One region of the Streptomyces sp. NBC_00726 genome, then DNA from elsewhere that is predicted to be linked to it. Evidence: riboswitches for the same ligand, from Rfam matches in the RefSeq annotation. Region 1 holds a riboswitch; each other region holds the start of a gene.
The links. Region 1 has a riboswitch for cobalamin ahead of OG338_RS20795 (ribonucleoside-diphosphate reductase subunit alpha). Riboswitches for the same ligand answer to the same signal wherever they lie in the genome.

Region 2: linked by a shared signal. The riboswitch ahead of OG338_RS01000 (ABC transporter substrate-binding protein) and the one ahead of OG338_RS20795 (ribonucleoside-diphosphate reductase subunit alpha) in region 1 are both predicted to bind cobalamin.
Region 3: linked by a shared signal. The riboswitch ahead of OG338_RS27705 (CoA-acylating methylmalonate-semialdehyde dehydrogenase) and the one ahead of OG338_RS20795 (ribonucleoside-diphosphate reductase subunit alpha) in region 1 are both predicted to bind cobalamin.
Region 4: linked by a shared signal. The riboswitch ahead of OG338_RS28255 (CbtB-domain containing protein) and the one ahead of OG338_RS20795 (ribonucleoside-diphosphate reductase subunit alpha) in region 1 are both predicted to bind cobalamin.

The regions. Positions count from the first base shown of each region.
Region 1 is NZ_CP108983.1:4,608,448-4,616,029, forward strand. Features, by position in the region: gene OG338_RS20775 (D-Ala-D-Ala carboxypeptidase family metallohydrolase) at 1-200, shown strand, start outside; gene OG338_RS20780 (GlxA family transcriptional regulator) at 254-1,228, opposite strand; gene OG338_RS20785 (hypothetical protein) at 1,310-1,522, shown strand; gene OG338_RS20790 (ribonucleotide-diphosphate reductase subunit beta) at 1,519-2,538, opposite strand; gene OG338_RS20795 (ribonucleoside-diphosphate reductase subunit alpha) at 2,538-4,934, opposite strand; cobalamin riboswitch at 5,074-5,206, opposite strand; gene mctP (monocarboxylate uptake permease MctP) at 5,265-6,881, opposite strand; gene OG338_RS20805 (DUF3311 domain-containing protein) at 6,878-7,132, opposite strand; gene OG338_RS20810 (GntR family transcriptional regulator) at 7,351-7,582, opposite strand, start outside.
Region 2 is NZ_CP108983.1:223,017-230,598, forward strand. Features, by position in the region: gene OG338_RS00975 (NAD(P)-dependent oxidoreductase) at 1-704, opposite strand, end outside; gene OG338_RS00980 (adenosylcobinamide amidohydrolase) at 761-1,351, opposite strand; gene OG338_RS00985 (PRC and DUF2382 domain-containing protein) at 1,722-2,732, shown strand; gene OG338_RS00990 (ABC transporter ATP-binding protein) at 2,817-3,602, opposite strand; gene OG338_RS00995 (FecCD family ABC transporter permease) at 3,599-4,669, opposite strand; gene OG338_RS01000 (ABC transporter substrate-binding protein) at 4,708-5,775, opposite strand; cobalamin riboswitch at 5,823-5,980, opposite strand; gene OG338_RS01005 (beta-ketoacyl-[acyl-carrier-protein] synthase family protein) at 6,034-7,257, opposite strand; gene OG338_RS01010 (acyl carrier protein) at 7,254-7,493, opposite strand.
Region 3 is NZ_CP108983.1:6,234,666-6,242,247, forward strand. Features, by position in the region: gene OG338_RS27695 (hypothetical protein) at 1-183, shown strand, start outside; gene metE (5-methyltetrahydropteroyltriglutamate--homocysteine S-methyltransferase) at 208-2,526, opposite strand; cobalamin riboswitch at 2,674-2,895, opposite strand; cobalamin riboswitch at 2,941-3,122, shown strand; gene OG338_RS27705 (CoA-acylating methylmalonate-semialdehyde dehydrogenase) at 3,304-4,827, shown strand; partial or broken gene OG338_RS27710 (acyl-CoA dehydrogenase family protein) at 4,834-5,981, shown strand; gene OG338_RS27715 (enoyl-CoA hydratase/isomerase family protein) at 5,978-7,045, shown strand; gene mmsB (3-hydroxyisobutyrate dehydrogenase) at 7,042-7,582, shown strand, end outside.
Region 4 is NZ_CP108983.1:6,353,584-6,361,165, forward strand. Features, by position in the region: gene OG338_RS28245 (dihydrolipoyl dehydrogenase family protein) at 1-731, shown strand, start outside; gene OG338_RS28250 (histidine phosphatase family protein) at 761-1,420, opposite strand; adenosylcobalamin (AdoCbl) riboswitch at 1,545-1,636, shown strand; gene OG338_RS28255 (CbtB-domain containing protein) at 1,682-1,897, shown strand; gene OG338_RS28260 (CbtA family protein) at 1,930-2,709, shown strand; gene OG338_RS28265 (GNAT family N-acetyltransferase) at 2,778-3,272, opposite strand; gene OG338_RS28270 (tetratricopeptide repeat protein) at 3,339-3,686, opposite strand; gene OG338_RS28275 (pirin family protein) at 3,808-4,773, shown strand; gene OG338_RS28280 (hypothetical protein) at 4,811-5,323, shown strand; gene OG338_RS28285 (glycosyltransferase family 8 protein) at 5,678-6,610, shown strand; gene OG338_RS28290 (thiamine pyrophosphate-binding protein) at 6,607-7,582, shown strand, end outside.

The DNA.
Region 1 (7,582 bases):
TCGGCGGGGCCTCGAACAGCCGCCATATGTACGGTGACGCGGCCGACCTCGGCGGGATCGCGTTCTGCACCCTCGCCAAGGAGGCCCGCAACCACGGGTTCAACGGAATCCTCGGCCCGGGCTACCCGGACCACAACGACCACGTCCACGTGAACCAGGGCCCCAGCCACTACTGGTCGGCGCCCAACTGCGGGATCTGACCCGCACGGTGGGGCCCGCCGGTCACCGGCGGGCCCCCTTCGCGCGGACCGCCTCAGGCCGCCTCACCGAGGACGGCGGGCCCCCGGAAGGTGCGCCGGTACGCCTGCGGTGTGGTGTCCAGCGCCCGTACGAACTGATGGCGCAGCGCCGCCGCCGTCCCGAAGCCGGTCCGGTCGGCGATGGTGTCGACGGTCTCGTCGGACGTCTCCAGCAGATGCTGGGCCAGCAGGACGCGCTGGCGCAGCAGCCAGCGGTACGGAGTGGTCCCGGTCTCCTGCTGGAAGCGGCGGGCGAAGGTGCGCGGCGACATGTGCGCCCGGTCCGCGAGCTGTTCGACGGTCATCTCGCGGTCGAGGTGGCGCTCCATCCAGGCCAGCGTGTCGCCCACGGTGTCACACCGGTTGCGCGGCAGCGGCCGCTGGATGTACTGCGCCTGCCCGCCGTCCCGGTGCGGCGGCACCACCATCCGCCGGGCGATGGTGTTGGCGGCGGCCGGCCCGTAAGCCCGGCGGACCAGGTGCAGACAGGCGTCGATCCCCGCCGCCGTCCCCGCCGATGTGGTGACCGGCCCGTCCTCCACGTACAGCACGTCCGGCTCGACGGCGGCCCCGGGGAAGCGGCGGGCCAGGTCGTCGGCGTGCCGCCAGTGCGTGGTGCAGCGGCGGCCGTCGAGCAGACCGGCCGCGCCCAGGAGATACGCCCCCGAGCAGACGCTGAGCACCTTGGCGCCCCGCTCCACGGCCCGGCGCAGGGCGGTCAGGACCTCCGCGGGGAACTCGCGGTGCGGGAAGCGGCTGCCGGCCGGTACGGCGATCAGGTCGGCCTCCTCCAGCCGGTCGAGGCCGTAGGGGGTGTGGATCGTGAAGCCGGCGTGGGTCCGCAGCTCGGGCCCCTCGCCGGAGACCACCGCGAAATCGTGCACCGGCAGGCCGTCGTCACTGCGGTCGAGGCCGAAGACCTCGCAGAGGACGCCGAGTTCGAAGGGGTGGACATCATCGAGCAGCAGGGCGGCGACGTTGTTCAGCATGGAACCAGTGTGGCAGTAATTCGATGCCCTATGACAGTCCTGCCACTGCCGCTTTTCCGCCGGACCGAGGACAGTAGAGGCATGAACACATTCCTGAACTTCCTCGGCATTTCCGCACTTTTCGCCCTCGTCCTGCTGCCCGCACTGGCCGGCGTCGCCCGCGAGCGCCGCATCGACCGCGAGCTGCGCGAAGCGGAACGGGACCGGAGCACCCGCCCACCGCAGAGCGCGGACGCCGCGCGGCCGGTGGCGGCCGCACGGCGTCCGTACGTCAGGAGCTGGGCGAGGATCTAGAAGTCGTCGTCGAAGCCGACCGTGCCCTCGACGGCCACCTGGTACGCCGACGGGCGCCGCTCGAAGAAGTTCGTGAGCTCCTGGACCCCCTGGAGCTCCATGAACGAGAACGGGTTCTGCGATCCGTACACCGCCGGGAAGCCGAGCCGGGTGAGCCGCTGGTCGGCGACGCACTCCAGGTACTCGCGCATCGACTCGGTGTTCATGCCGGGCAGCCCGTCGCCGCACAGATCGCGGCCGAACTGCAACTCCGCCTCGACGGCTTCCTTCAGCATGTCGGTGACCTGCTGCTCCAGGGCGTCGTCGAAGAGCTCCGGCTCCTCCTTGCGGACCGTGTCCACGACCTCGAACGCGAAGTTCATGTGCATGGTCTCGTCGCGGAAGACCCAGTTGGTCCCCGTGGCGAGACCGTGCAGCAGCCCGCGTGAGCGGAACCAGTACACGTACGCGAAGGCGCCGTAGAAGAACAGCCCCTCGATGCACGCCGCGAAGCAGATCAGATTCAGCAGGAAGCGACGGCGGTCCGCCTTCGACTCCAGCCGGTCGATCTTCTCCACCGAGTCCATCCAGCGGAAGCAGAACTGCGCCTTCTCGCGGATCGAGGGGATGTTCTCCACCGCCGCGAACGCCGCCGCGCGGTCGTCCGGATCGGGCAGATAGGTGTCGAGCAGCGTCAGATAGAACTGGACGTGCACGGCCTCCTCGAACAGCTGCCGCGACAGATACAGCCGCGCCTCGGGGGAGTTGATGTGCTTGTACAGCGTCAGCACCAGGTTGTTCGCGACGATCGAGTCACCGGTCGCGAAGAACGCCACCAGGCGTCCGATCAGGTGCTGCTCGGCGGGCGTCATCTTCGCGAGGTCCGCCACGTCGGAGTGGAGGTCGACCTCCTCGACGTGCCAGGTGTTCTTGATCGCGTCCCGGTAGCGCTCGTAGAAGTCCGGGTAGCGCATGGGCCGCAGGGTCAGCTCGAATCCCGGGTCGAGCAGGTTCTTCGTGGTGTTCTCGGTGGTCATTACTGGCATGCCTCGCAGGACTCGGGGTTTTCCAGGGAGCAGGCGATGGCGTCCGCGTCGGGAGCCTGCGCCTGCTGTACGGGGATGGGGGCGGCGGCCGACGCGGTCCCGGACGCGGCACGGGCGATCCGGGTCGCCGGACGCGACCGCAGGTAGTACGTCGTCTTCAGGCCCTGCTTCCAGGCGTACGCGTACATCGAGGAGAGCTTGCCGATCGTCGGCGTCTCCAGGAACAGGTTGAGCGACTGGCTCTGGTCGAGGAACGGCGTACGGGCCGCCGCCATGTCGATCAGGCCGCGCTGCGGGATCTCCCACGCGGTGCGGTACAGCGCCCGCACGTCCGCCGGAATCCACGCGAAGCCCTGCACCGAGCCGTTCGACTCGCGCAGCGCCTCACGCGTCCGCGCGTCCCACACGCCGAGCCGCTTCAGCTCATCCACCAGATAGCCGTTGACCTGGAGGAACTCACCGCTCAGGGTCTCCCGCTTGAAGAGGTTGGAGACCTGGGGCTCGATGCACTCGTAGACGCCCGCGATCGAGGCGATCGTCGCGGTCGGGGCGATGGCCAGGAGCAGCGAGTTCCGCATCCCGCTCTTCGCGACCCGGGCGCGCAGCGCGTCCCAGCGCTCCGGCCAGTTCAGCTCCGTGTCGTAGTGGTCGGGGTGCAGCACGCCGCGCGCGGCCCGGGTCCCGGACCAGGCGGGCAGCGGACCGGACCGTTCCGCGAGGTCGCAGGACGCCTCGTAGGCGGCGAGCATGATGCGCTCGGCGATCTTCGTGGAGAGCGCCCGGGCCTCGGGGGAGTCGAAGGGCAGCCGCAGCTGGAAAAAGACGTCCTGAAGGCCCATCGCGCCCAGGCCCACCGGCCGCCAGCGGGCGTTGGACCGGCCGGCCTGCTCGGTCGGGTAGAAGTTGATGTCCACGACCCGGTCGAGGAAGGTCACCGCGGTGCGCACGGTGGCGTCCAGCCGCTCCCAGTCGATCGAGCCGCCGGCCACGAACGCGCCGAGGTTGACCGAGCCGAGGTTGCAGACGGCCGTCTCGCCGTCGTCGGTGACCTCCAGGATCTCCGTGCACAGGTTCGAGGAGTGCACGACCCTGCCCGGCTCGGCGGTCTGGTTCGCCGTGCGGTTGGAGGCGTCCTTGAACGTCATCCAGCCCTGCCCGGTCTGCGCCAGGGTCCGCATCATCCGGCCGTACAGCTCACGGGCCGGCATGGTCTTGCGGGCCAGCCCCTGCGCCTCGGCCGCCCGGTACGCGGCGTCGAACTCGTCGCCCCACAGGTCGGTCAGCCCGGGCACGTCTGCCGGGGAGAACAGCGACCAGGGGGCGTCCGCGTCGACGCGGCGCATGAACTCGTCCGGAATCCAGTGCGCCAGATTCAGGTTGTGCGTGCGGCGCTGGTCCTCGCCCGTGTTGTCGCGGAGCTCCAGGAACTCCTCGATGTCCGCGTGCCAGGTCTCCAGGTAGACCGCGGCGGCGCCCTTGCGCCGGCCGCCCTGGTTCACGGCGGCGACGGAGGCGTCCAGCGTCTTGAGGAACGGCACGATGCCGTTGGAGTGCCCGTTGGTGCCCCGGATCAGGGAGCCCCGGGCGCGGATGCGGGAGTACGAGAGGCCGATGCCGCCCGCGTGCTTCGACAGGCGGGCCACCTGGTGGTAGCGGTCGTAGATCGAGTCCAGCTCGTCCAGCGGCGAGTCCAGCAGATAGCAGGACGACATCTGCGGGTGACGGGTGCCGGAGTTGAAGAGCGTCGGCGAGGACGGCAGGTAGTCCAGCCGGCTCATCAGCCCGTACAGCGCCGCGACCTCGTCCAGCGCCCGCTCGGAGGTGTCCTCGGCGAGCCCGGCGGCGACCCGGAGCATGAAGTGCTGGGGGGTCTCGATGACCTGCCGGGTGATCGGGTGGCGCAGCAGATAGCGGCTGTGCAGGGTGCGCAGGCCGAAGTAGCCGAAGCGGTCGTCGGCCCCGTCCGCGAGGGACCGTTCCACCAGGGCGTCCAGGGCGGCGGCGTGCAGCGTGACGAACTCGGCGGTCCGGTCCGCGATCAGGCCCTCGCGGTGGCCCACGGCGACCGAGGCGGAGAAGGAGGTGGCGCCCTGGCCCGCGGCCTCGTCCGCGATGGTCCGGGTGAGCAGCCGGGCGGCGAGCCGGGAGTAGGCCGGGTCCTCGGAGATGAGGCCCGCGGCGGCCTCGGTGGCCAGCGAGCGCAGCTCCGCCTCGTCCGACCGGGCGTTGCGGCCGCGCAGTGCGGCGGCGGCGACGCGACCGGGGTCGGTGTCGGGCAGGTCGGCGGTGAGATCGGTCAGGGTCCGCAGCAGTGCGGTGCCCGGTCCGTCGTTCCCGGTCCCCGTTGCTTCGGCCGCTGAAACCGGATCGGCTGGCGCGATGGTCACGTGGTGCTCTCCCTCGCTCGGCTCTGGGCCGGCGGGGAGCGGGGGCAGCCGGGCAGGAGCGGGCCCGGTCGGGGCGGCACTCCGTGCGGCGTCCACCGGCCCATCCACGAGGCCCGGACGTCTGGGCATCCGGTTCGGTCGAGCCGGATGCGCCGTCGGCAGGTCCTCGGACTCCACGGGTGCGCGAAAGCACACCGATCACACCGTTGCGGGACAGTTCCGGATTCGCACCGGATTCCCCTGCGGCGACAGCGAGCATGAGCATACATGTGGGGGCCGCCCTGTCGGGCAGCCCCCACATGTTGTGTCGCGAGGCGTAAAGGTGTGCGGTCAGTGACCGCCCGGGGCTCCCGCCGTGGCCGGCGGCAGCTTCTCCTGGACACCCGGGTCGCCCGCGTCCGCGGTGTAGTCGCCCGGGGAGGTCTCGTCGGTCCCGGCGGGGGCCTTGACCGCGTTCAGGACGAAGGTGAGGACGATGACGACCACGACGTTCAGCACGAACGCGGTGAGGCCGATGTAACCGATCTCACCGAGGCCCGGGATCTCCTTGGAGGACCCGCCGAAGTGCTTCTGCGTCGGGCTCGCGACCCCGTACGCGGCAGCCGTGCCGTAGATCATGCCGACCGCCCAGCCGGCGAGCAGCGCCCAGCGGTGGAACCACCGGGTGAACAGGCCGCCGACCAGGGCCGGCATGGTCTGGAGGATCCAGATCCCGCCCAACAGCTGGAAGTTGATCGCGACGGTCTTGTCCATGGTGAGGACGAAGGCGAGCGCGCCGACCTTGACCAGCAGCGAGACCAGCTTGGAGACCTTGGTCTCCTGCTCGGGCGTCGCATCCGGCTTCAGGAAGTCCTTGTAGATGTTGCGCGTGAAGAGGTTCGCCGCGGCGATCGACATGATCGCGGCCGGCACCAGGGCGCCGATGCCGATCGCGGCGAACGCCACACCCGCGAACCAGTCGGGGAACATGTTCTCGAACAGCTGCGGGATGGCCAGCTGGCCGTTGTCCACCTTGACGCCGGCGGCGATCGCCATGAAGCCGAGCAGCGCGAGCAGGCCCAGCATCAGCGAGTACAGCGGCAGGATCGTGGTGTTGCGGCGGATCACCTCACGGCTGCGGCTGGAGAGCGTCGCCGTGATCGAGTGCGGATACATGAACAGCGCCAGCGCGGACCCGAGCGCCAGGGTCGCGTAACCCCACTGGCCCGCCGCGGCCGGTGCGAGGCCGCCCGCGCCCGCCTTGGTGAACTTGTCCTGGGCGGAGGCGAAGATGTCGTCGAAGCCGCCGAGCTTGATCGGGATGTAGATGATCGCCACGGCGATGACCAGGTAGATCAGCCCGTCCTTGACGAACGCGATCAGCGCGGGCGCCCGCAGCCCCGAGGAGTAGGTGTACGCGGCGAGCACCGCGAACGCGATCAGCAGCGGCAGGTCCTTGACGAACCAGTTGGTGTTCTCGCCGCCGCCGACGCCCATCACGTCCAGCACCGCCTGGATGCCGACGAGCTGGAGCGCGATGTACGGCATGGTGGCGAGGATGCCGGTGACCGCGACGGCCAGCGAAAGACCCTTCGAGCCGAACCGGCCGCGGACGAAGTCCGAGGTGGTGACGTACCCGTGCTTGTGCGAGACCGACCACAGGCGCGGCAGGAAGGTGAAGATCAGCGGGTACACCAGGATGGTGTACGGCACGGCGAAGAAGCCGGCCGCGCCCGCCGCGTAGATCGCCGCGGGCACGGCGACGAAGGTGTACGCGGTGTAGAGGTCGCCGCCGAGCAGGAACCAGGTGACCCAGGTGCCGAACGACCGTCCGCCCAGGCCCCATTCGTCCAGCGTGGCCTCGTTCTCGGCCTTGCGCCAGCGGGCGGCCAGGAAGCCCATGACCGTGACGGCCAGGAAGAAGAAGATGAAGACGCCGAGCGCGACGCCGTTCACGCCGTCCTTCATGCCGACGCACCCCCCTTGCGGGCGCGCTGGTCACGCTGCCACAGCTTGTACGCGATCATGGTGAGCGCGGTCGAGATCAGCACCCAGAGCATCTGGTACCAGTAGAAGAACGGGATGCCGATGAAGGCCGGGTCGAGCTTCGCGTACGAACTCACCCAGAGCATCGCCACGAACGGCGCGATGAGGCACAGGGCGATGACCACTCGCAACGGTGTGACCGTGGGTGGCTTTCCTTCAGGTTCTTCCGCCATGGCGGCGACTCCGTCCCCTCGCTGATCACCTGTAGTGCGCAGGAAATCTAGGCGAGGGATCCGGCCAGCGTCACCCCCCGTCCGTATTGCGGTCCGGCAACGGTCGTCGGGGGACGGGCGGATGGCCCCAATGGCGGCAAACGTCCGTGGCTGGTCCGGACCGGAAAGGCCCCCGGAGGCGGGTCCGGGGGCCTTTCCGGGAGCACGTGTGCGAGGGGTCAGTCCAGCGGCCGCTTCAGGCGGGCCACGAACTTGTAGCGATCGCCGCGGTAGACCGAGCGCACCCACTCGACCGGTTCGCCCTGCTCGTCCAGCGAGTGCCGGGAGAGCATCAGCATCGGCAGGCCCACGTCGGTGCCGAGCAGCCCGGCCTCGCGCGGGGTGGCCAGGGAGGTCTCGATGGTCTCCTCGGCCTCCGCCAGCCGGACGTCGTACACCTCGGAGAGCGCG
Region 2 (7,582 bases), 4.4 Mb from region 1:
TCGCCGTCCAGCACGGCGGCGGACTTCGCCTGGAGGTAGCCGGAGTCGAGCGGGCCGCCCTTGACCAGGCCGAGGAACGTACGCGGGTCGACGCCGAGCCCTTCGGCGAGGTTCAGGCACTCCGCGACGCCGCCGACCGTGTTGACGACCCAGGCGTTGACCACGAGCTTCAGCCGGGACGCCGTGCCCGGCTCCGCACCGGCCCACACCGTGCGCCGGCCGATCGCGTCCAGCACCGGTGCGACCACCTCGCGGGCGGCCTCCGGGCCGGAGACGAGGACGGTCAGCGCGCCCTGCTCGGCGGGCTGCCGGGTGCCGACGACCGGGGCGTCCAGGTGGACCAGGCCGAGGTCGGCGGCGCGCCGGGCCAGCTCGACGGCGCCGTCCGGGCCGACCGTGGAGGTCTGGACGAGCACCTGGCCCCGGTGCAGCCCCTCGGATGCGGCGGTGAGCGCGGCGGTGACGGCGGTCGTGTCGGGGAGCGCGGTGAGCACGACCTGGGCGCCGCGCACGGCCTCGGCCGCCGTGCCGGTGACGGTGGCGCCGTCGGCGGCGAGCGGGGCGGCCTTGGCCTGCGTGCGGTTCCAGGCCCGGACCTCCAGACCGGCACGGAGCAGGCTGCGGGCCATGGCCGCGCCCATGATCCCGGTGCCGAGCACGGCGACGACCGGCTGCCGGGGGGTGTGGGGGGCTGCTGAAGACATGGGGGTTCCCTTCGTCGGCCGCGCTCCGGGGAGGGGTGCGCGGCGGATTCGGCTTCTCAGGGGTGCCGCAGCGCGCCTTCCAGCACGGCGGCGTGTACGGCTCGGGCGAGCCGGGCGCCCCAGCGGGAGCGCGGGCCCGCGAACGGTTCGGCGGCGCCGGTCTCCGGCCCGGGTTCGGGCGCGGCGAGGCAGACGGCGTCCGTGGGGGTGCCGGAGCAGTCGAGTCCGGCGTCCAGGAGCGCCTGGACCTTGGCCTCCGTGGCGGTGGCGACGGCGTTGACCAGGGCGGCGTCGGACAGGGGTATCGGGAAGGTCACCACGATGTTGACGGTGCCGGGGCTCGGCGGTCCGCCGGTGCCCTCGGCCGGTGCGGCGGCCCAGCCGCGTACGCCCAGACCGCAGGTGGCGGTGGCGTGCACATGCTCGTCGTCGGCGGTGGTGTACGCGGTGACGTCGGCGGCGGTCATCAGTCCGGCGCCGGGGCCGGTGAGGCGGGCGGCGGCGGCGATCTCGGCGAGGTGGCGGTCCGGGTCCATGCGGGGGTAGCCGCCGGGGACCTGCGCGTTGAGGATCCACTCGCGCGGGCCGATGCCGCCGCCCAGCACCGCGCTGCTGCACACCCGCCAGCCGGGGCCCAGCCGCCACACGAGGTGGTGCAGCTCCGCGCCGTCCTCGCGCCGGGCGTGCAGTGCGCCGCGCTGGGCGGGCAGCCGGCTGCGTACGGAACGGATGGGGTACCCCCGGGGTGGCGCGACGGGACGCGATCGGTGTGGACCCGTTGATCATATGTGCCGGTTCCGGCGCATCCCCCGGCCCGTTCACTCGGATGGCGTAACGGGTGCAAGAGCCGCACAGCCGCGTGAGACGGGGGCTGCGACGGTCCGGGGCGGATACCGCGCGCCGCGCCCGGTGGCCGGGCGGTTGCAGCGTCCATCCGGGTGAGGCGCGATGGAATCCGGACGCGCCTTCTCTGCTGGACCCACCCACAGGACGCGCCCGGGCGAGGAGGATTCGGATATGGGAGCCGCTGACGGTTTCACGGATTCCGGAGAGCTCGACGGCCTGACGGTGTACGACACCGAGGGCGAGAAGATCGGCAACGTGGGCCGCGTGTATGTCGACGACAACACCGGCCGCCCGGACTGGATCACGGTGAAGACCGGCCTGTTCGGCATGAAGGAGAGTTTCGTGCCTCTCGCCGGAGCCCGTCGAGTGGGCTCCGACCTGCACATCTCGCACGGCAAGGACCAGGTCAAGGAAGCCCCCCGGGTGGACGCGGACGCGCATCTTTCCGTGTCCGAGGAGGAGGAGCTGTACCGGCACTACGGCCTGACCAGGAACACCCGGGGCAATCTGGGCGACGGTTCCGGGACCGGCGCACCGACCACCACGGGCACCGGCACCATGGGCGCGGCCGGCACCGGCGCGGCGGCCGGGGCCGGAGCAGGGGCCGGGGCCATGGGCGCGGCCGGCACCTCCGGCACGGACCGCACGCAGACGGCCGGCACCGGCAGGCACCGGGACACCGAGGCGGCGGGCACGGGCGCGGGACGTCCGCTGGCCGGCGCCGGCGCGGGCACCCGGTCCGGGGCCGACCTGGGCGGCAAGGAGGAGATGATCCGCTCCGAGGAGCAGCTGCACATCGGCACCGAGGAGTACGAGAGCGGCAGGGCCCGCCTGCACAAGTACGTCGTCACCGAGAACGTCACGCGCAGCGTGCCGGTCTCGCACGAGGAGGTACGGGTGGTCCGTGAGCCGTTGCAGCCGGGCGACAGGACGGCGCGCGCGGGCGACCTCACGGAGCAGGACGTGGAGGTCACCCTGCACGCGGAACGCGCCACGATGCGCAAGGAGACCGTCCCGGTCGAGCGCGTCCGGATGGAAACCCAGAGGGTGACGGAGCAGAAGGAGGTCTCCGCCGAGCTGCGCAAGGAGCAGATCGACTACGCGGACGGCACCACCAAGGGCGGCAAGGAGATGGGCGGCAAGGACACCGGCGGCGACATGGGACGAGGACGCCACCGCTGACCCCCGCCGGCATGACTGCCGCACCGCACCGCAGGCGAAGGGCGGGCCCCGGCCGGGCCCGCCCTCTCGTGTGCCCGGGGCCCGTCAGGGCAGGAAGCGCACCGAGGGCCGCCCCTGCGGGCCGTCCGGGGTGACGACGGACCGCACCCGGTAGACCTCCTCGATCAGCTCCTCGGTGATGACCTGCGCGGGTGTCCCGCCCGCGACCGCCCGGCCGCCGCTCAGCACCACGATCCGGTCGCAGAACATGGCGGCCAGATTGAGGTCGTGCAGGGCGACGACGGCGGTCAGCGGGAGCGAGGCGACCAGCGAGAGCAGTTCCAGCTGGTGCTGGATGTCCAGGTGGTTGGTCGGTTCGTCCAGCAGGAGTTCGCGGGGCCGCTGGGCGAGCGCGCGGGCGATCTGGACGCGCTGGCGCTCCCCGCCGGACAGCGTGTGCCAGGACTGGTCGCGCCGGCCGGTGAGCCCGGTGCGTGCCAGCGCCTCGTCCACCGCCGCCGCGTCCTCGCCCGTGGGGGCGGCCCAGGCGCGACGGTGCGGGATGCGGCCGAGGCGTACGACGTCCAGGACACTCAGCTCGTCCTGGGTGACGGCGTGCTGGTCCACGACCGCGACCCGCCGGGCCACCGCGCGCCGGCCCACGGCGGGCAGCGCTTCGCCATCCAGGGTGACGACGCCCGTGTGCGGGGCGAGGACGCCGGCGAGGATGCGCAGCAGCGTGGACTTGCCGGAGCCGTTGGGGCCGATCAGGCCCACGGTGGTGCCGGGTTCCGGGGCGAGGGTCACGCCGTCCAGGAGGAGGCGGCCGCCGGCTTCCCGGCCGACGCGGGCGGCGCGCAGGCCCTCGGCCGCCGTACCGTTCCCGGTCATGCGGGCCGCCTGGTGCGGTAGAGGACGGCGACGAAGGCGGGCACGCCGATGAGGGCGGTGACGACGCCCACCGGGACCTCCTGGGGGTCGAGAACGGTCCGGGCGAGGGTGTCGACCCAGACGAGGAAGACGGCCCCGGCGAGCGCGGTGACCGGCAGCAGTCTGCGGTGGCCCGAGCCGGTGAGGGCGCGGGCGGCGTGCGGCAGGACCAGGCCGACGAAGCCGATGGCCCCGGCCGAGCTGACGAGCGCGGCGGTCAGCAGTGCGGTCGTGCAGAGCAGGACGGTACGGACGCGGGTGACGTTCACGCCGAGGGCGGCGGCCGCGTCCTGCCCGAAGGCGAAGGCGTCGAGCGTACGGGCATGGCCCAGGCAGACGAGCAGGCTGACGGCGAGGACGGCGGAGCAGACCCAGACATCGGTCCAGCCGACCCCGCCGAGCGAGCCGAGCAGCCAGAACAGCACGCCACGGGTCTGTTCGGCGTCGGCGGCCGTCATGACGACGAACGAGGTCAGCGCCGAGAACAGCTGCATGGCGGCGACCCCGGAGAGCACGACCCGGTCGGTGGAGCCGCCGAGGGTGTGGCTGAGCAGCATCACCAGGGCGAAGGAGCAGAGCGCCCCGATGAACGCCCCGGCCGGCAGCGTCACCGCTCCCCCGCCGACACCGAGCACGACGACCAGGACCGCGCCGGTGGACGCGCCCGAGGAGACGCCGAGGACGAACGGGTCGGCCAGCGGATTGCGCAGCAGGGACTGCATGACGGTCCCGCAGACCGCGAGCCCGGCCCCGCAGACGGCGGCGAGCAGGGTGCGCGGCATGCGCAGGTTCCAGATGATGCCGTCGCGGATCGGGCTGAGCCGGGCCTCGCCGACGCCGAGGTGGGCGGCGACGGCGGACCAGACGTCCACGACGGAGATCCGGGCCGGTCCGATGGTGACGGCGACCGCGACGGAGAGGGCGAGCAGCAGGAGGCCGCCGGTCCACAGGAGGCCGTCGCGCAGGCCGCGCGCGGTTTCGGGGGCCCTTTCGCGCGGGGCCTTGTTGTGCGGGGCCTTTTCGTGCAGGGCCTTTTCGTGCGGGGCGGTGGGCCGGTCGGTGGCCGTCACCCCGCGAGCCCGAAGTCGCGCAGCCCGGCCGCCACCAGCTCGACGCCCTCGACCGTGCGGATGGTCGGGTTCATGGCCTGGCCGCTGAGCAGGACGTAACGCTTGTGGCGTACGGCGTCCATCTTCTTCGTGACGGGGTTGGACTCCAGGAAGGCGATCTTCCCGGCGGCGCTCTCGGCGGTCTGCGACTTGCGGGTGAGGTCGCCGATGACCAGCACGTCCGGGTTGCGGTCGGCGACGGTCTCCCAGTTGATCTGGGGCCATTCGTCGTGCGTGTCGTCGAAGACGTTCTTCAGGTCCAGTTCCCGGGTGATGATGCCCGGCGCCCCGCAGCAGCCCGCCAGGTAGGGCGACTCGGAGTTGGCGAACCAGTACATGACGGAGGTGCCCGAGCCGTCGATGCCGTCGGTGGCCTCGCGGATACGGGTGCGGAGCTCGGCGACCAGCTTCTCGCCGCGCCCGGGCACGCCGAACACACGGGCCAGGTCGGTCACTTCGGCGTAGACGCTGTCCATGGTGAGGGCGCCGGTGCGGACGCCGTCGCCGTCCTTGGTGTTGTCCTTGGCGGTGCAGTCGGCGGGCGCGACATAGGTGGGGACGCCCAGCTTCTCGAACTGCTCGCGCGGGGCGACGCCGCCCTTGGCGAGGGTCGATTCGAAGTCGGCGGCGACGAAGTCGGGCTCCTGGTCGAGGACCTTCTCGGAGGAGGGCCGGTTGTCGGCGATCCGCTTCACACCCGCGTTGGCCTTCTCCAGGCCCTTCATCACCGGGTCGGTCCAGGTGGCGGTGGCCGCGATGCGGTCCTGGAGGCCGAGTGAGAGCAGGATCTCCGTGGTGCCCTGGTCGACGGAGACCGCGCGGCGGGGCGCGGCGCTCACGGTGACGGTGCGCCCGCAGTTCTTGAGCGTGACCGGATAGCCGTCCTCCTTGCCGGACGCGGCGGCCTTTTCGGAGGGCGATCCCCCGCAGGCCGTCAGCAGCAGGAGCGCGGCGGTGAGCAGGGCGGCGGAACGGGCGGGGCCGGATATCGGCGGCACGGGGTACCTCGGCGTCTCTGGGCCCATGCGCGGGGCCCGCTGTGCGGTCCGCCGCCCGGTCCCGGGCGGCGGTCGCCAGCAGGTCTTCGGACTCGGGTTCGCTCGGACGGGACGCCTTCCCGGGAGACGCCGGGTCTCCCAGTGGCCGTGGCCCCGCCCGTCCCCCTCACCGCTGCGCGTCAGTTCCGGATTCGCACCGGATTCCCTGACCCCTACATGGAGTTCGACTGGCTCCGGGGACGCTACCACGGGCATCCGCGCAGCTCAGAGCCGCCCCCCAGGGGCTCATGGGCGTTGCAGGGCCACCACCGCGTTGTGCCCGCCGAAGCCGAAGGAGTGGCTGACGGCCCGGCGGACCGGCCGTACCAGCGGCACCTTGGTGACGCAGTCGATGTCGAACCCGGGCGCGGGCGCGTCCAGGTTGGCGACCGGCGGGACGACCCCGCGCTGGAGGGTGAGGATCGTCAGCCCCGCCTCGATCGCCCCGGCCGCGCCCATGCAGTGCCCGAGCACGCCCTTGGGGGCGGTGACGGGTGGCCGGTGCGGGTACACCCGGCTGATCAGCGCGGCCTCGGCGGCGTCGTTGCGTACGGTCGCCGTGCCGTGCGCGTTGACGTGCTCCACCTCGTCGGCCCGCCAGCCCGCGTCGCGCAGGGCGGCCTCGACGGCGGCCCGGGCGATCCGCCCGTCGGGGTGCGGGCTGGTGGGGTGGTGGGCGTCCGTGGTGGCGCCGGTGCCGGCCAGCAGGGCCCTGGGTTCGGCGCCCCTGGCCTCCGCGTCGGCGGCGCGTTCCAGCACCATGACCGCGGCGCCCTCGCCCATGACGAGTCCGGCCCGGTCGGCGGCGAACGGCCGGCTGAGCCGGGACAGGTCGCCGTCCGCGAGGGCGGCGGCCCCGGACCGGGCGAAGCCGGTCATGGCGATCGGGAAGACCGTCGACTCGGTCGCCCCCGCGATGGCCACGTCGCACTGCCCGGTGGCCAGCAGGTCGCGGGCGACGGACAGCGCGGTGACGCCGGACGAACAGGCCGTGCAGGGGGCCATGCTGGGGCCGGTGGCCCGCATCTCGATGGCGATCTCGGCGGCGGGCATGTTGGGGATGGTCAGCAGGACCCCGGCCGGCGAGGTCGCCTCGGGGCCCCTGCGCTCCAGCACCAGCGCCTGGTCGGTGAGGTGGGCGGATCCCCCGCTGCTGGTGCCGACGACGACCGCGACCCGGCTGCCGTCCCAGCCGGCCGGGTCGAGCCCGGCGTCGGCCACGGCCTCCCGGGCGGCCAGGACCGCGAACTTGACGTACCGGCCCATCCGGAAGGCCGTACGGCGGCCGATCTCGGCGTCCAGGTCGATGCCGTCGACCACGCAGGCGAAGTCGATCGCGCACCCGGCGAGCGCGGGGACGGTGCGGGCCGGGCTCACCGCGGCGCACACCCCGTCCCAGGTCGACTCGGTGTCGTTGCCGACCGGGGTGATCATGCCGAGCCCGGTGACGGCGACGGCCGGTGTCCTCATCGGGCGGCGGCCGACGCGTGGAGGTGCGCCGTGAGCTCGGCGAGGGTGGTCCCCCGGGTGAGGGTGCCGGTGTCCAGCTCGGCCCCGGTGGTCTCGCGCAGGACGACGGCGAACTCGGCGGCCGCGAGGGAGTCCATGTCCAGGCTGTCCATCGTGGAGTCCGGAAGGATCTCGGCCACGGGCACCTCGAAGGTACGGCTGAGTACGTCGGTGATGTGGGGGTGGATCAGGCTCATGGTCTTCCTTTCCTCAGGTCCATCCGGTGTCCGGCCGGCGGGGTGTCCGGTGGGGTGTCCGGCGCCGGCGCGCACGGCCCCGACGCCGG
Region 3 (7,582 bases), 1.6 Mb from region 1:
GCCGATGCCCGTCGCGCCGGGGCCCGGCCGGTGTGGCTCGGGCTGGTCAACGACCGGGACGCGACCGAGGACGTCATAGCCTGGGTGAGCGCCGGAGGCCCCGGCACGGCCCCGATGCCCGAGATTCTCGACCTGTACGCGTTCGACCCGGGCGCGGCCGGCCGGGGGCCGGGACGCGAGTGACGTCCCGGCCCCCGGCAACCCCGTTCAGGAAGCGGGCAGTTCCGCCCGGACGGTACGGGCGGCGGCGACCAGGTTCTCCAGGGAGGCCCGGGTCTCGGTCCAGCCGCGGGTCTTGAGGCCGCAGTCGGGGTTCACCCAGAGCCGTTCGGCGGGGATCGCCTTCAGTCCCGTACGCAGCAGCTCGGCGGCCTCCTCGGCGCTCGGGACGCGGGGCGAGTGGATGTCGTAGACCCCCGGTCCCGCCTCACGCGGGTAGCCGTGGGCGGCCAGTTCGCGGGCGACCTGCATGTGGGAGCGGGCGGCTTCCAGGCTGATGACGTCGGCGTCCAGATCGTCGATGGCCTGGACGATGTCCCCGAACTCCGCGTAGCACATGTGGGTGTGGATCTGGGTGGCCGGCCGCACCCCGCCGGTCGTGAGCCGGAACGCCTCCGTGGCCCAGGCCAGGTAGTCCGCCCGGTCGGCCGCCCGTAGCGGCAGCGTCTCGCGCAGCGCCGGTTCGTCCACCTGGATCACCGAAGTTCCGCTTGCCTCAAGGTCATTGACCTCGTCGCGCAGGGCGAGCGCCACCTGCCGGGCGGTCTCCCCGAGCGGCAGGTCGTCGCGGACGAACGACCAGGCGAGCATGGTGACCGGACCCGTGAGCATGCCCTTGACCGGGCGGTCGCTCAGCGACTGGGCGTACGAGGTCCAGCGCACCGTCATCGGCTCGGGGCGCGAGATGTCCCCGGCGAGGACCGGCGGACGCACATACCGCGTGCCGTACGACTGCACCCAGCCGTGCTGGGTGGCGAGGTATCCGGTCAGCTGCTCGGCGAAGTACTGCACCATGTCGTTGCGTTCGGGCTCACCGTGCACCAGCACGTCGATGCCCGTCTTCTCCTGGAAGGAGATCACCTCGCGGATCTCCGTCCGGATGCGCTCCTCGTAACCTGCCGTGTCGATGCGCCCGGCCCGCAGATCGGCGCGGGCCGTCCGCAGCTCGCCGGTCTGCGGGAACGAGCCGATGGTCGTCGTCGGCAGCAACGGCAGCCCCAGGTGTGCCCGTTGGGCGGCGGCCCGCTCGGTGTACGGCTGCGAGCGGCGGCCGTCCGTGTCCGTCACGGCCTCGGCCCGGGCGCGTACGGCCGGGTCCCGGGTGATCGGGGAGTCCGCCCGGGAGGCCAGCGCGGCCCTGTTGGCGGAGAGCTCACCGGCGATGGCGTCGGTGCCCTGCGCGAGCGCCGTCGCCAGGGTGACGATCTCCGCGGTCTTCTGCCGGGCGAAGGACAGCCAGCGGACGATCTGCGGGTCGATGTCCCGCTCGGCGGCGGCGTCCAGCGGCACATGGAGCAGCGAGCAGGAGGCGGCCACGTCGACGCGGTCGGCCAGCCCGAGGAGGGTGCCCAGTGTGGACAGCGACTTCTGGAGGTCGTTGATCCAGATGTTGCGGCCGTTGACGACACCGGCGACCAGGCGCTTGCCGGGCAGTCCGCCCACGGCCGCCAGGGCGTCCAGGTTGGCGGCGGCGGCCTCGGTGAAGTCCAGCGCCAGGCCCTCCACGGGAGCCTTCGCCAGCACCGGAAGCGCCTCGCCCAGCCGGTCGAAGTAGGAGGCGACGAGCAGCTTCGGGCGGTCGGTGAGCGCGCCGAGGTCACGGTAGGTGCGCTCGGCCGCGTTGAGCTCGGCCGGGGTGCGGTCCTGGACGAGGGCCGGCTCGTCCAGCTGCACCCACTCGGCCCCGGCCGCACGCAGATCCGCCAGCACCTCCGCGTACACCGGCAGCAGCCGGTCCAGCAGGGTCAGCGGCTCGAAGTCGGCGGGCACACCGGGGGCCGGCTTGGCCAGCAGGAGATAGGTGACGGGGCCGACCAGCACGGGCCGGGCGGCAAGCCCCTGCGCCAGGGCCTCCTTGAGCTCAGCGACCTGCTTGCCGGAGTCCGCGGTGAAGACGGTGCCGGGGCCCAGCTCGGGCACCAGGTAGTGGTAGTTCGTGTCGAACCACTTGGTCATCTCCAGCGGCGCCACGTCCTGGGTGCCGCGCGCCATGGCGAAGTAGCCGTCCACCGCGTCGGCCGCGACGGCTTCCCGGTGGCGCTCGGGGATGGCGCCGACCATGACGGTGGTGTCCAGCACATGGTCGTAGAGCGAGAAGTCACCGGTGGGGACTTCCTGGATGCCGGCGTCGGCGAGCTGCTGCCGGTTGTCGTGCCGGAGCTGTGCGGCGGTCTGCCGGAGGGCGTCCGCGGTGACGCGGCCCTTCCAGTAACCCTCGACGGCCTTCTTGAGCTCCCGGTCCCGGTCCTGGCGGGGGTAGCCGTACACGGTGGCGCGTGCTGCCGCGGCTGCGGACTTGGTGGTCACGGAGATCTCCTTCGCGAGATGAATCCCTGAGATCCCGGAGACGGGACGAGAGCGCGAAGGTGACGACGACCCGACGGGCAAGGACGCTCCGCCTGGTGTGTACGCCGACCCGCCCACGAGGTCACCGGAATATCCGTGTACGGAATGGTCCGTACACGGGCAGTCGGCAGGTCTTCGGACTCGCGGGCCCATCCTCCGTGCCGGAGGACACCTACTGGCCGTCGCTTCCCAGACCCGTCCCGGGTCCAGTGCGTATGACGGCGGTCGTTCCCGCTCACCGCTGCGGGGCAGTCCCGGATTCCCACCGGGTTCCCTCTTACGACGCATCCCGCCTGGCGGACGGGGCGAACCAGCTGCGGTGCCCAGCCTACGACATGCCGGGACGCGCCTCTGGATTTACTAGGACGTCCAACTATATAGTCGCGAGTACAAGGCCCGCGGTGCAGGGAAGCCGGTGTGAATCCGGCACGGTCCCGCCACTGTGACCGGGGAGTACGCCGTCGAGCGTTACGCCACTGACGAGTTGGATGTCGGGAAGGCGGACGGCGCGCGCTGATCCGGGAGTCAGGATACCGGCCGCGGGATGTTCTGTGTTGTCCACGAGGATGGAGCTGACACGCATGGCATCGGTATGTATCCACGACCCAGGTGAGCCCGCCGTCTGACGGGGCCTCCGGCCATTCGCGATCTCGCGCCCCACCATACCCGTACGCCTTCGGTGCGGGTGTGCGCCCCGGCGCGCCATCCCCGGATCCCTCCTGACGAGAGCAGGCAGTCATGGTCCGCGAGCACGAACGCGCCTCCGTGCGCGAGTTGACCCACTTCGTCGGCGGTAAGAGCGTCCCGGGAACGTCCGGGGCGTACGGCGAGGTGTACGACCCCAACACCGGCGAGGTGCAGGCCCTGGTGCCCCTCGCGAACCGCACCGAGACCGAGGCGGTCATCGCCGATGCCGTCGAGGCGCAGCGCGGCTGGGGCGAGTGGAACCCGCAGCGGCGTGCGCGGGTCTTCATGAAGTTCCTTCAGCTGGTGGAGCGGGAGAAGGACGCGCTGGCCCGGCTGCTGTCCGCCGAGCACGGCAAGACGGTCGCCGACGCGCACGGCGACATCCAACGGGGCCTGGACGTGGTCGAGTTCGCGGCCGGCATCCCGCACCTGCTCAAGGGGGAGTTCACCGACAACGCCGGCACCGGCATCGACGTCCACTCCCTGCGCTCCCCGCTCGGCGTCGTCGCCGGCATCACCCCGTTCAACTTCCCCGCGATGATCCCGCTGTGGAAGGCCGCGCCCGCCCTCGCCTGCGGCAACGCCTTCATCCTCAAGCCCTCGGAGCGCGACCCCTCCGTCCCGCTGCGGCTCGCCGAACTGTTCCTGGAAGCGGGGCTGCCGCCCGGTGTCCTGAACGTCGTCAACGGAGGCCGCGAGACCGTCGACACCCTCCTCGACGACCCCCGGGTCGCCGCCCTCGGCTTCGTCGGTTCCACGCCGGTCGCCGCACACGTCTACGCCACGGCCGCCGCGCACGGCAAGCGCGCCCAGTGCTTCGGTGGCGCCAAGAACCACATGATCGTGATGCCGGACGCCGATCTCGACCAGGCCGTCGACGCCCTGATCGGCGCCGGCTACGGCTCGGCGGGGGAGCGCTGCATGGCGGTCTCCGTCGCCGTCCCGGTCGGTGAGGAGACCGCCGACGCGCTGGTGACCCGGCTGAAGGAGCGCATCGGCACGCTCCGGATCGGCCGCAGTGACGACCCCGACGCCGACTTCGGTCCGCTGGTCGGCCCGGAGGCCGTCGAACGGGTCCGCTCCTACGTCGACCTCGGCGTCGAGGAGGGCGCCGAACTCGTCGTGGACGGGCGGGACTTCGTCCTGGACGGGCATGCGGGCGGCTTCTTCGCGGGGGCCTCCCTGTTCGACCGGGTGACGCCGGCCATGCGTATCTATCAGGAGGAGATCTTCGGCCCGGTGCTGTGCGTCGTACGCGCCGCCGGCTACGAGGAGGCCCTGCGCCTGCCCAGCGAGCACGTCTACGGGAACGGGGTCGCGATCTTCACCCGTGACGGGGACACCGCCCGTGACTTCACCCGCCGCGTCGACACCGGGATGGTCGGCGTCAACGTGCCCATCCCGGTGCCGGTGGCGTACCACACCTTCGGAGGCTGGAAGCGCTCCGGCTTCGGCGACCTCAACCAGCACGGCCCCGATGCCATCCGCTTCTACACCCGTACGAAGACGGTCACTTCGCGCTGGCCCGCCGGGTTGCGCGAGGGTGCCAGCTTCACGATCCCCACGATGGGCTGAACGGCCATGACCAGCACCCTGCTCACCGAGGACCAGCAGGCCCTCACGGAGACCACTCTCGACTTCGCCCAGGATCACCTGGCCCCGCACGCCCTCGACTGGGACCGCGACAAGCACTTCCCCGTCGACGTCCTGCGCAAGGCCGCGGGGCTCGGGCTCGGCGGCGTCTACGTCCGGGAGGAGTCCGGCGGCTCGGGGCTCAGCCGCGCCGACGGCGTCCTCGTCTTCGAGACCCTTGCCTCCGGCTGCCCGTCCATCGCCGGCTACCTCTCCATCCACAACATGGTCGCCTGGATGATCGACCGGTACGGCGACGACGCTCAGCGCGAACGCCATCTGCCCCGGCTGTGCGCCATGGAGGACCTCGCCAGCTACTGCCTGACCGAACCCGGCGCGGGCTCGGACGCCGCCGCCCTCACCACCCGCGCGCGGCGGGACGGGGACGGCTGGCTGCTCACCGGCGTCAAGCAGTTCATCTCCGGGGCCGGCGCCACCCAGCTGTACCTCGTCATGGCCCGCACCGGCGGCCAGGGGGCGGACGGCATCTCCGCCTTCCTCGTGGACAAGGACGACCCCGGTCTCTCCTTCGGGCCCAACGAGCGGAAGATGGGCTGGAACGCCCAGCCGACCCGCCAGGTGATCCTGGACGGCGTACGCCTCCCCGCCGACCGGCTCATCGGCCGCGAGGGCGAGGGCTTCCGCATCGCCATGAACGGCCTGAACGGCGGCCGCCTCGGCATCGCCGCCTGCTCGCTCGGCGGCGCCCGCAGCGCCCTCGACCGCAGCCTGGCCCACCTCGCCGACCGGGAGGCGTTCGGGCAGCGGCTCCTCGATGCCCAGGCGCTGCGCTTCCGCCTCGCCGACATGGCCACCGAACTCGCCGCCGCCCGCGCCCTGGTGCAGCAGGCAGCCCAGGCCCTGGACCGGGGCGATCCGCAGGCCCCGTACCTCTGCGCGATGGCCAAGCGCTTCGCCACCGACACCGGCTACGCGGTCGCGGACCGCGCGCTCCAGCTGCACGGCGGCTACGGCTACCTCAACGAGTACGGCATCGAGAAGATCGTCCGCGACCTGCGCGTCCACCAGATCCTGGAAGGCACCAACGAGATCATGCGGTCATCGTCGCCCGGGGACTGACGGAGGCGTTCGGGTGAACGACGTCCTGTTCCGTACCACCGGCCACGCCGCCCACATCACCCTCAACCGCCCCAAGGCCCTGAACGCGCTCACCCACGAGATGGTGCTCCGCATCGACTGCGCGCTCACCGAGTGGGAGCACGACCCGGCCGTCGAGACCGTCATCCTCACCGGTGCCGGAGAACGCGGCCTGTGCGCCGGCGGTGACATCCGGGCCATCCACGACGACGCCCGCCACGGGGACGGCACGGCCGCCGCCGCCTTCTGGCGCGACGAATACCGCCTCAACGCCCGGATCGCCCGCTACCCCAAGCCGTACGTCGCCGTCATGGACGGCATCGTCATGGGCGGAGGCGTGGGTGTCTCCGCGCACGGAAGCGTGCGGATCGTCACCGAACGGTCCAGGGTCGCCATGCCCGAGACCGGCATCGGCTTCGTCCCCGATGTCGGCGGCACCTATCTGCTCGCGCTCGCCCCCGGCGAACTGGGCACCTACCTGGCCCTGACCGGAGCACCGGTCGGCGCGGCGGACGCCCTGCTGTGCGGGCTCGCCGACCACTTCCTGCCCTCGGCCGCCGTCCCGTCCCTCGTGGCCGATCTGGCCGGGATGCCGGTACGCGACGCCCTCGCGCGCCATGTGCAGGACCCGCCACCGGGGCGGCTGGCCGCCGGGCGGGCGTGGATCGACGACTGCTTCTCCGCCGGCACCGTCGAGGAGATCGCCCAACGGCTGCTCGCCCAGGACGTCCCGGCCGCCGACGAGACGGGCGTCACCCTGCTCGCCAAGTCCCCGACCGCGCTCAAGGTCACCCTGGCCTCGCTGCGCCGGGCCCGTCGGCTCGGCGCCCTGGAGCGGGTGCTCGACCAGGAGTACCGCGTCTCCCGCGCCTGCCTGCGCGCCCCGGACCTGGTGGAGGGCATCCGGGCCCAGGTCATCGACAAGGACCGCACACCGCACTGGTCCCCGAAGTCGCTCGCCGACGTCACCGAGGCGGACGTCGAGCGGTTCTTCGCCCCGCTGGGCGCGTACGAACTCGGGCTCGCCGCCGCAACCGACACGACCGAGGAGGTGGTCTGGTGAGCAGGACTGTCGCGTTCATCGGGCTCGGACACATGGGCGGCCCGATGGCCGCCAACCTGGCCAAGGCCGGTCACCGGGTGCTCGGCCACGACCTGGTCCCCGAGCTCCTGGCGGCCGCCGCCGGCACCGGCGTGGAACCGGCCGCGTCCGTCGCGGCCGCGGTCGCCACCGCCGACGTGGTCATCAGCATGCTCCCCGCCGGGCGCCATGTGCTCGGCCTGTACGACGACATCCTCACCGCGGCCCGGCCGGGCACCCTCTTCGTGGACTGCTCCACGATCGACGTCACCGACGCGCGGGCCGCCCAGGAACGCGCGGCGGCCGCCGGGATGCGGTCCCTGGACGCGCCGGTCTCCGGCGGGGTGGTCGGTGCCGAGGCGGGCACCCTCACCTTCATGGCGGGCGGGGGAGAGGCGGAGTTCGCCGAGGCGCTTCCCCTGCTGGAGGTCATGGGCAAGAAGGCCGTGCACTGCGGCGGCGCGGGCGCCGGCCAGGCGGCGAAGGTCTGCAACAACATGATCCTCGGCGTCTCCATGA
Region 4 (7,582 bases), 1.7 Mb from region 1:
ACATCCGTACGGGCGTCTCGGCCACCGCCGTACGCCGCCCGGGTGGCGACGGCCCGGTCACCGTGGAACTCGACGACGGCGGGAGCGTGGAGGCCGACGAGGTCCTCTTCGCCACCGGCCGCGCCCCGCGCACCGAGGACCTGGGCCTGGAGACGGTCGGCCAGGAACCCGGCACCTGGCTCGTCGTGGACGACACCTGCCGGGTCGAGGGCACGGACTGGCTCTACGCGGCCGGCGACGTCAACCACCGGGCGCTCCTGACCCACCAGGGCAAGTACCAGGCACGCATCACGGGCGACGCGATCGGCGCCCGCGCGCAGGGCAAGCGGCTGGACACCGCCCGCTGGGGCGCCCACGCGGCGACCGCCGACCACGCGGCCGTCCCGCAGGTCGTCTTCACCGACCCGGAGGCCGCGTCGGTGGGCCTCTCCCTCGCCGAGGCGGAACGGGTCGGCCGCCGGGTCCGCGCCGTCGACTACGACCTCGCCTCGGTGGCCGGGTCCGGTCTGTACGCGGACGGCTACCGGGGCCGCGCCCGCATGGTCGTGGACCTCGACCGCGAAGTCCTGCTGGGCGTCACCTTCGTCGGCCCGGGCATCGGCGAACTGCTCCACTCGGCGACGATGGCGGTCGCGGGCGAGATCCCCATCGACCGGTTGTGGCACGTGGTTCCGTCGTACCCGACGATCAGCGAGGTGTGGCTGAGGCTGCTGGAGACGTACCGGGGGTAGGCGCCGCGTGCGGGACCTCCGCGATGCGATCAGGCCGGGGGCGCGCTGTCGCTGGTGGTGACGCGGACGTGGTCCACGACGAGTTCGCCGGGGAAAACGGTGTTGCCGTCGGGGTCGCCGGACCCGCCGGCGAGTGGGCGTCCGGCGCGGAGGTTCCAGCGCCCCGAGCGCCCGGTCAGTTCCGTCAGCGTGAGCGGGGCGACGTCGAGGCGCCAGAACGCCTGCGGCGGCAACGCCAGCGCGTGGACCACGGCCGCGCGCACCAGGGGCGGTTCGGCGACGGCCAGCACCCGGCCGGCACCGGTCAGCGAGTCGAGCCAGGCGCCCGCCCTGGCGCACAGGCCGAGCAGCGACTCGCCGCCGTGCGGGGCGGCCGACGGGTCGCCCAGCCAGGCCGCGACCCCGTCCGGCTCCCGCGCACTCACCTCGTCCAGCCGGGCCCCCGACCAGCGCCCCAACTCCCAGTCCCGCAACCCCGGTTCGCCCGTCGAGCGCAGCCCCAGCGCCTCCGCCGTCCGGGCGCACCGCTCGGACGGCCCGTGCACTGCCCGGTCCGTTTCCGGGACGTGGGGCGCGGCCAGCCGGGCCGCCCGCACGCCGGACGCGTCGAGCGCCGCGTCGCCGGCGAACCGGGCCTCGCGCAGCGCCGCGTTCATCGCCGGTGAGATCAACATCACCCGTACCGTCATTACCACCCTCAACTTCCCGAACACCGGCCCCACGGCCAAGCACACCATGGCATCCGGGCCCCACGGACCGCTTGTAAGGGGCATGGCGGTGCCCGGTGTCCAGGGGGTATGGTCGCGGCGACATGACGAGGGTGTGAAGGAAGTCCGGTGAGAATCCGGCACGGTCGCGCCACTGTGTACCCGCGCACGCGGGAAGTCAGACCCAGCACCTTCGTCTCAGGCACCACGATCGGGACGCGTGTTCCCACAGGAGGTTCTGCCATGGCGCAGACTGCTGCCCCCGCCACCGGCGCATCCGCCATCACCCCCATCTCCCTGAAGGCCATTGCCCCTTGGGCGGTCTTCTTCGGCATCCTCATGCTGGTCCTGCTCTACTTCGTGGGCGCCGAGCAGGGCGCCACGGCCGTCATCTCGGGCGAGGGCGTCCACGAGTGGGTCCACGACGGCCGCCACCTCCTCGGCTTCCCCTGCCACTGACCGACCGACCGGCTGATCCAGGGGAATCCCTCATGAACTCCATATCCGTCAGAGCCCTGCTGGTCCGCGGCATGCTGGCCGGACTGGTCGCGGGCGCGCTCGCGCTGCTCGTCGCCTACTTCCTCGGCGAGTCCCGGGTCGACTCGGCCATCGCGCTCGAAGAGGCCGCGCACAGCGCCCACGGCCACGACCACGGCGCCGCCGAGGAACTCGTCAGCCGCGGCATGCAGTCCACCGCGGGCCTGGCCACCGGTGTGCTCGTCTTCGGCGTCGCGGTCGGCGGCATCGCCGCGCTCGTGTTCTGTTACGCGCTGGGCCGGATGGGCCGGTTCGGCCCGCGTGCCACGGCCGCGCTGATCGCGGGCGCCGCCCTGGTGAGCGTGTACATCGTGCCGTTCCTGAAGTACCCGGCCAACCCGCCGGCCGTCGGCAACCCCGACACCATCGGCAAACGCACCGCGCTGTTCTTCCTGATGGTCGCCCTCAGTGTGCTGCTCGCGGTCGCCGCCGTCATCGTCGGCAAGCGCCTCGCACCCCGCCTGGGCAACTGGAACGCGACGGTCGCCGCGGCCGCCGGTTACGTACTGCTGATCGCCCTCGCCTATGTGTTCCTGCCCTCGTTCAACGAGGTCGGCAAGGACTTCCCGGCCACGCTGCTGTGGCAGTTCCGGCTGGCCACGCTCGCGGTGCAGGCCACGCTGTGGACCACCTTCGGCCTGCTCTTCGGCCACCTCACCGAACGCCTGCTGGTGCCGAGGGCCGACACGGCCGCGGACGGCCGGGCGAACCGGACCGCCGCCGCGGTGGGCTGACGGCCGGCCGCGTACGTGCCGCAACGGGCGGAGCCCGCCGGGTGATCACCGGTGGGCTCCGCCCGTTTCTACGCCGTCCACTCGGCCAGGTAGTACTTCAGCGACTCGTCCTCGTCCACGAGGCGCATCCCGGCCGCCGTCATGACGCGCTGCGAGGCGATGTTGCCGGTGTCGGCGTCCCCGCGCACCCGGACGACGCCCTGTTCCCGGGCGAACCGCAACAGCGCCCGAAGCGCCTCGGAGGCGTAACCCCGCCCGCGTGCCGACTCCACCAGCCCGTAGCCGATCGTGACACTCCGCCGCTCGTCCGGCGCGGCGTGGAAGCCGATGCCGCCGATGACCACACCGTCTTCGCGGAGCCGTATCTCGTACGAACCGAAGGGGGTCGGATCGCCGCTCCTCAGACACGTGACGAGGAAGCGCGCGGCGGCCCCCCGCTCGCCGGGGGAGGGGTAGCCGGGCGCCCAGCGCGTCCCGGCCGGCGGCGAAGCGGTGGCGACGAACTCGGCGTAGGCGGGGGTCATCGGGCGCAGGACCAGGCGCGGCGTTTCAAGGTCGGTCATGGTCCTCTGGACTATCACGCGCCCGCCGCTTCCGGCACCCGAAATACGACAGGTGCCCGTACGCGGTTACGCGGACCCGAGGTCACCGGACAGCGCGGCGGCCAGCCGCAACTGCGTGTCCGCCTCGGCCTGCCGCCCCTGGCGCTCCAGGGTCCGGCCGAGCATCAGCCGGGCGTAGTGCTCCACCGGATCGCGCTCCAGAACCGCACGAAGCTCCGTCTCGGCCCGCCCGAGGCTCGCCGAGTGGTAGTAGGCGCGGGCCAGCAGCAGCCGGGGCGCGACCTGCTCCGGAACCTCCGCGACGAGTCCGTCCAGGATGCGGGCCGCGGTCGTGTACTCCTTCGCGTCGAAGAAGAACCCCGCGCGCTCCCAGCGCTCGGCGGCGGTGCCGAACTCGTAGTAGCCGTCGCTCATGTCGTCTCCTCGGTCGGTCGAGCGTCCGATCCTCACAACACCGGCAGGTGGTTTAACATTCCACTAATTGTCCGGCGTGGGTGCCATCCGTCCCCACCCGCGGCGGAATAGGTTGAGCGCCATGAGCAATCTCGATCGCCAGGCCGTCCCCACCGTCTGCGGGGGCCGTGGTTTCGTCGTCGCGGAGCCCGTACGTGAGCTGCTCGCCCCGCGCAAGGTGCGGCTCGGCGAGTCCACCGAGGTCCGCAGGCTGCTGCCCAACCTGGGCCGCCGGATGGTCGGCGCCTGGGCCTTCGTGGACCACTACGGCCCCGACGACATCGCCGACGAACCCGGAATGCAGGTGCCGCCGCACCCGCACATGGGCCTCCAGACCGTCAGCTGGCTGCATGAGGGCGAGGTCCTGCACCGCGACAGCCTCGGCAGCCTCCAGACGATCCGCCCGCGCGAACTGGGCCTGATGACCTCCGGCCGCGCGATCAGCCACTCCGAGGAGAGCCCCAAGCGGCACGCCGCCCTGCTGCACGGCGCCCAGCTCTGGGTGGCACTCCCGGACGCGCACCGCTTCACCGAACCCCACTTCCAGCACCACGGCGACCTCCCCGAGGTCACCGCCCCCGGCCTCACGGCCACCGTGATCCTGGGCGACCTGGACGGCGCCACCTCACCCGGCACCACGTACACCCCTCTCGTGGGCGCCGACCTCACCCTCACCCGGGGCACGCGGACCCGGCTCCCCCTGAACCCCGACTTCGAGTACGCCGTGCTCGCGATGTCCGGCGAGGCCGAGGTCGACGGCGTCCCGGTCCTCCCCGGCTCCATGCTCTACCTCGGCTGCGCCCGCACGGAACTCCCCCTCCGCGCGGAGTCCGACGCAAGCCTGATGCTCCTGGGCGGCGAGCCGTTCGAGGAGGAACTGATCATGTGGTGGAACTTCGTGGGCAGGACCCAGGAGGAGATCACGCGAGCCCGGGAGGACTGGATGTCCGGCGACCGATTCGGCACCGTACACGGCTATGACGGGCCGCCGATCCCGGCGCCGGTGCTGCCGGACGCGGCGTTGAAGCCGCGGGGGCGGGTGCGCTGAGCCCCGGCCTCCGCGTTCGACGGGTACCGCTTCCTCCGTGATCGGACTCGCGGCGGCGGACGCCTATGAGGTGGGCGGCTACGCCCGTGTCGAGGTGACCTTGCGCTCGGGAACCCGCGCATGGGTGTACCTGGACCGGGCGAGCGCCGAGACGGATACGGTCCGGGAGTGGCTGCGGAGTATCGAGGTGTTCGCCGGTCCGCTTCCGGACTTCGACCCGGCCGTTGCCCCGGCCGAGCCGGTCGGCCTGTTCATCGCCTGGCTCCGCGCTGCTCTCGCCGCCGGTGTGCCCGATGCACACGCCATGACCTTGCTCGGCCTGGCCGCGGCGTGCGGCCGCGACTCCGGCTCCACCTCGGCCGGCGCCACCGATCAGCTGCGGACGGTGCTCACCGAGGCGGGCGCGTGCTGGGTGGTCGACACGGTGGCGTGCCGCGGGGGCCCGATAGCACCTCCGGACAAGCCGGGCTGGTCATTTACTCGTCGTTGGGAAGGAGTTGACCTGCTGGTTTGCCGTCTTGGGTGTGTGCGTGCTTCGTCGTCGCGGTAGTCGTAAATCAGCCAGGTGTGTAAACGTACACCTTTGTTCAAGGTGTGAATGAAGTGGTCGGGCCCTCGTGCGGCCCTGACCTGCGGCCACTGGGACGGGGGCACGCGTCCGCACGGCGTGTGTCCCGGGCATCGCGACCGCCGATCAGCGGCTGAAACGGCACATTCCGACCCCATGCCGTGAGGCGTAAAAGCTTCTGCCTCTTCGCGCTTTCGTGATTTACGTTTGTTCTCGTGCCGGAGCGAGAAATGCCCGGCCGCTCTATTGGCTTCAACCTTTAATCGGGGCGCGGGGCAAAGGGAAAGTTCCCTCATCGGGCCGATTCGTCAAGCCTCCACACCGAAGGGTGGTTTCGTGGTCGGAGAGCCGATCCGGATAGTCGTAGCCGCAGATGACGGATACGCATTCCCGCTGGCGGCCTCGGTGAGGTCCATTGTGGACAACGCGCACCAAGACAGACCGCTTGAGGTCGTCATCCTGTCGTGCGGGATATCCGCCGAGTCCAAGCGCAGGCTGTCCGCGTCCTGGGACACCGGGCCGAACTGTCTCATCCGATTTCTGGATGTCGACGTGAACAGCCTGTCGGCCTGGCCGACCTCGTCCTCGCTTCTGAGCCATCCGACGTCGGCGACCTATGCCCGCCTCCTGCTGCCGCAATTGCTTCCAGAGAGCTGGAGCAAGGTCATCTACCTGGACGCGGACACGATCACCCTGTCGTCCTTCGACGCACTCTGGGAGCTGGATCTTGGCGGGCTGGCGGTCGGGGCGGTGATCGATCCGTTCAACCCGCTGATCGGCAGTCCGCGGGGTGTGCAGTGCTGGGAGGAGGTCGGTCTCGATCCCGACGCCCCCTACTTCAATGCCGGCATGCTCGTCATCAACCTGGATGTGTGGCGAAGAGAGCGGGTCGCCGCGAGAGCGCTCGCATATGTCGAGAGTCATGCGGACTGCATAGGGCTCCTCGACCAGGAGGCTTTGAACGCCATCGTCAACGGCGAATTCCTCGCGGTGGACGAGTCCTGGAACATGATGGACGTACGGTATGCGGATTCGCACCCGGCGGCCGGCGGGGCGACGCCTCCGCCGGTCAGTGAAGCCGCCCTGCGCCATCCGCGTGTACGTCATTTCACAGGAAAGCGGAAGCCCTGGAAAACGGGTTACCGCAACTCCGATTCCGTAGACCTCTTCTTCTCTTATGCCGACCGGACCCAGTGGGCCGGGAGCCGGGCCGGACGAGAGCTGAGCCAGGGGCCAGTGCCCCATGACCGGAAGACGGCAAAAAAGTGACCACCGCAGTCAGTTTCCTTTTTGATGTTTTGGAAGACCTCGACGTCGGCCATGTGTTCGGGGTGCCCGGCCAGGCGATCATGTCGATCTACAACGAGCTGCACGACCGGGGCCACCCGGAAGCGGTGCTCTGCGCGCACGAGACGGGCGCGGCCTTCGCCGCCACCGGATGGGCGCAGGTCCGAGGCACGGTCGGGGTGTGCTGCGCGACGACCGGGCCCGGAGCGCTGAACCTGATGACCGGCGTCGCGACCGCGTACTCGGAGGGCATTCCGCTGCTGGTCCTGACCGGCCAGTCGCCGCTGGGCGCTTTCGGGACGAGGGCCTACCAGGAGTCCACGAGCTTCGCGCGCGGAGTGGACACCGTCGCCGCCTTCGCGCCGGTCACCAAGAGCAGCAGCCTCGCGGTGAGCGGCGATCACCTCGTCAGGCTGCTGGTGAGCGGTCTGGCGCTGGCCCGGGACGGGCGCGCGGGCCCCGTGCACATCAGCGTGCCGAGGGACCTGTGGGACCAGCCGTTGACGCTGCCGCATCTCGACCGTCTGCGCGCCCGCGTCGTGGAAGACCGCCGGCTGCCGTCCCCCTCCGCCGGTGAACTGCACGCGTTGGAGCAGGAGTTGGCCGACGCGAACGCGCCCGTCATCCTGGCCGGCCGTGGCGTGGCCAGTGCGCGGGCCGGCGACGAAGTCGTGCGGTTCGCTCAGGCGCGTAACATCCCGATCGTCACCACGGTACGAGGCAAGGGCGCCCTGCCCGCCACCGTACCGCTGGTCCTGGGACACGTGGGAGCGGGCGAGGACCCGGCACTGCCCGCATGGTGGGCGCGCACGCAACCCGACCTCGTCCTCGCGGTGGGAACGTCCCTGAGCGGGATGTCGCTCGGTGGCCTGGCGGGTCTCCCCGCGCCCGGCCGTGTCATCTCGGTCAACGTCGACACCGAGGAAACCGGCATTCTGTGGCCCGCCGACAAGG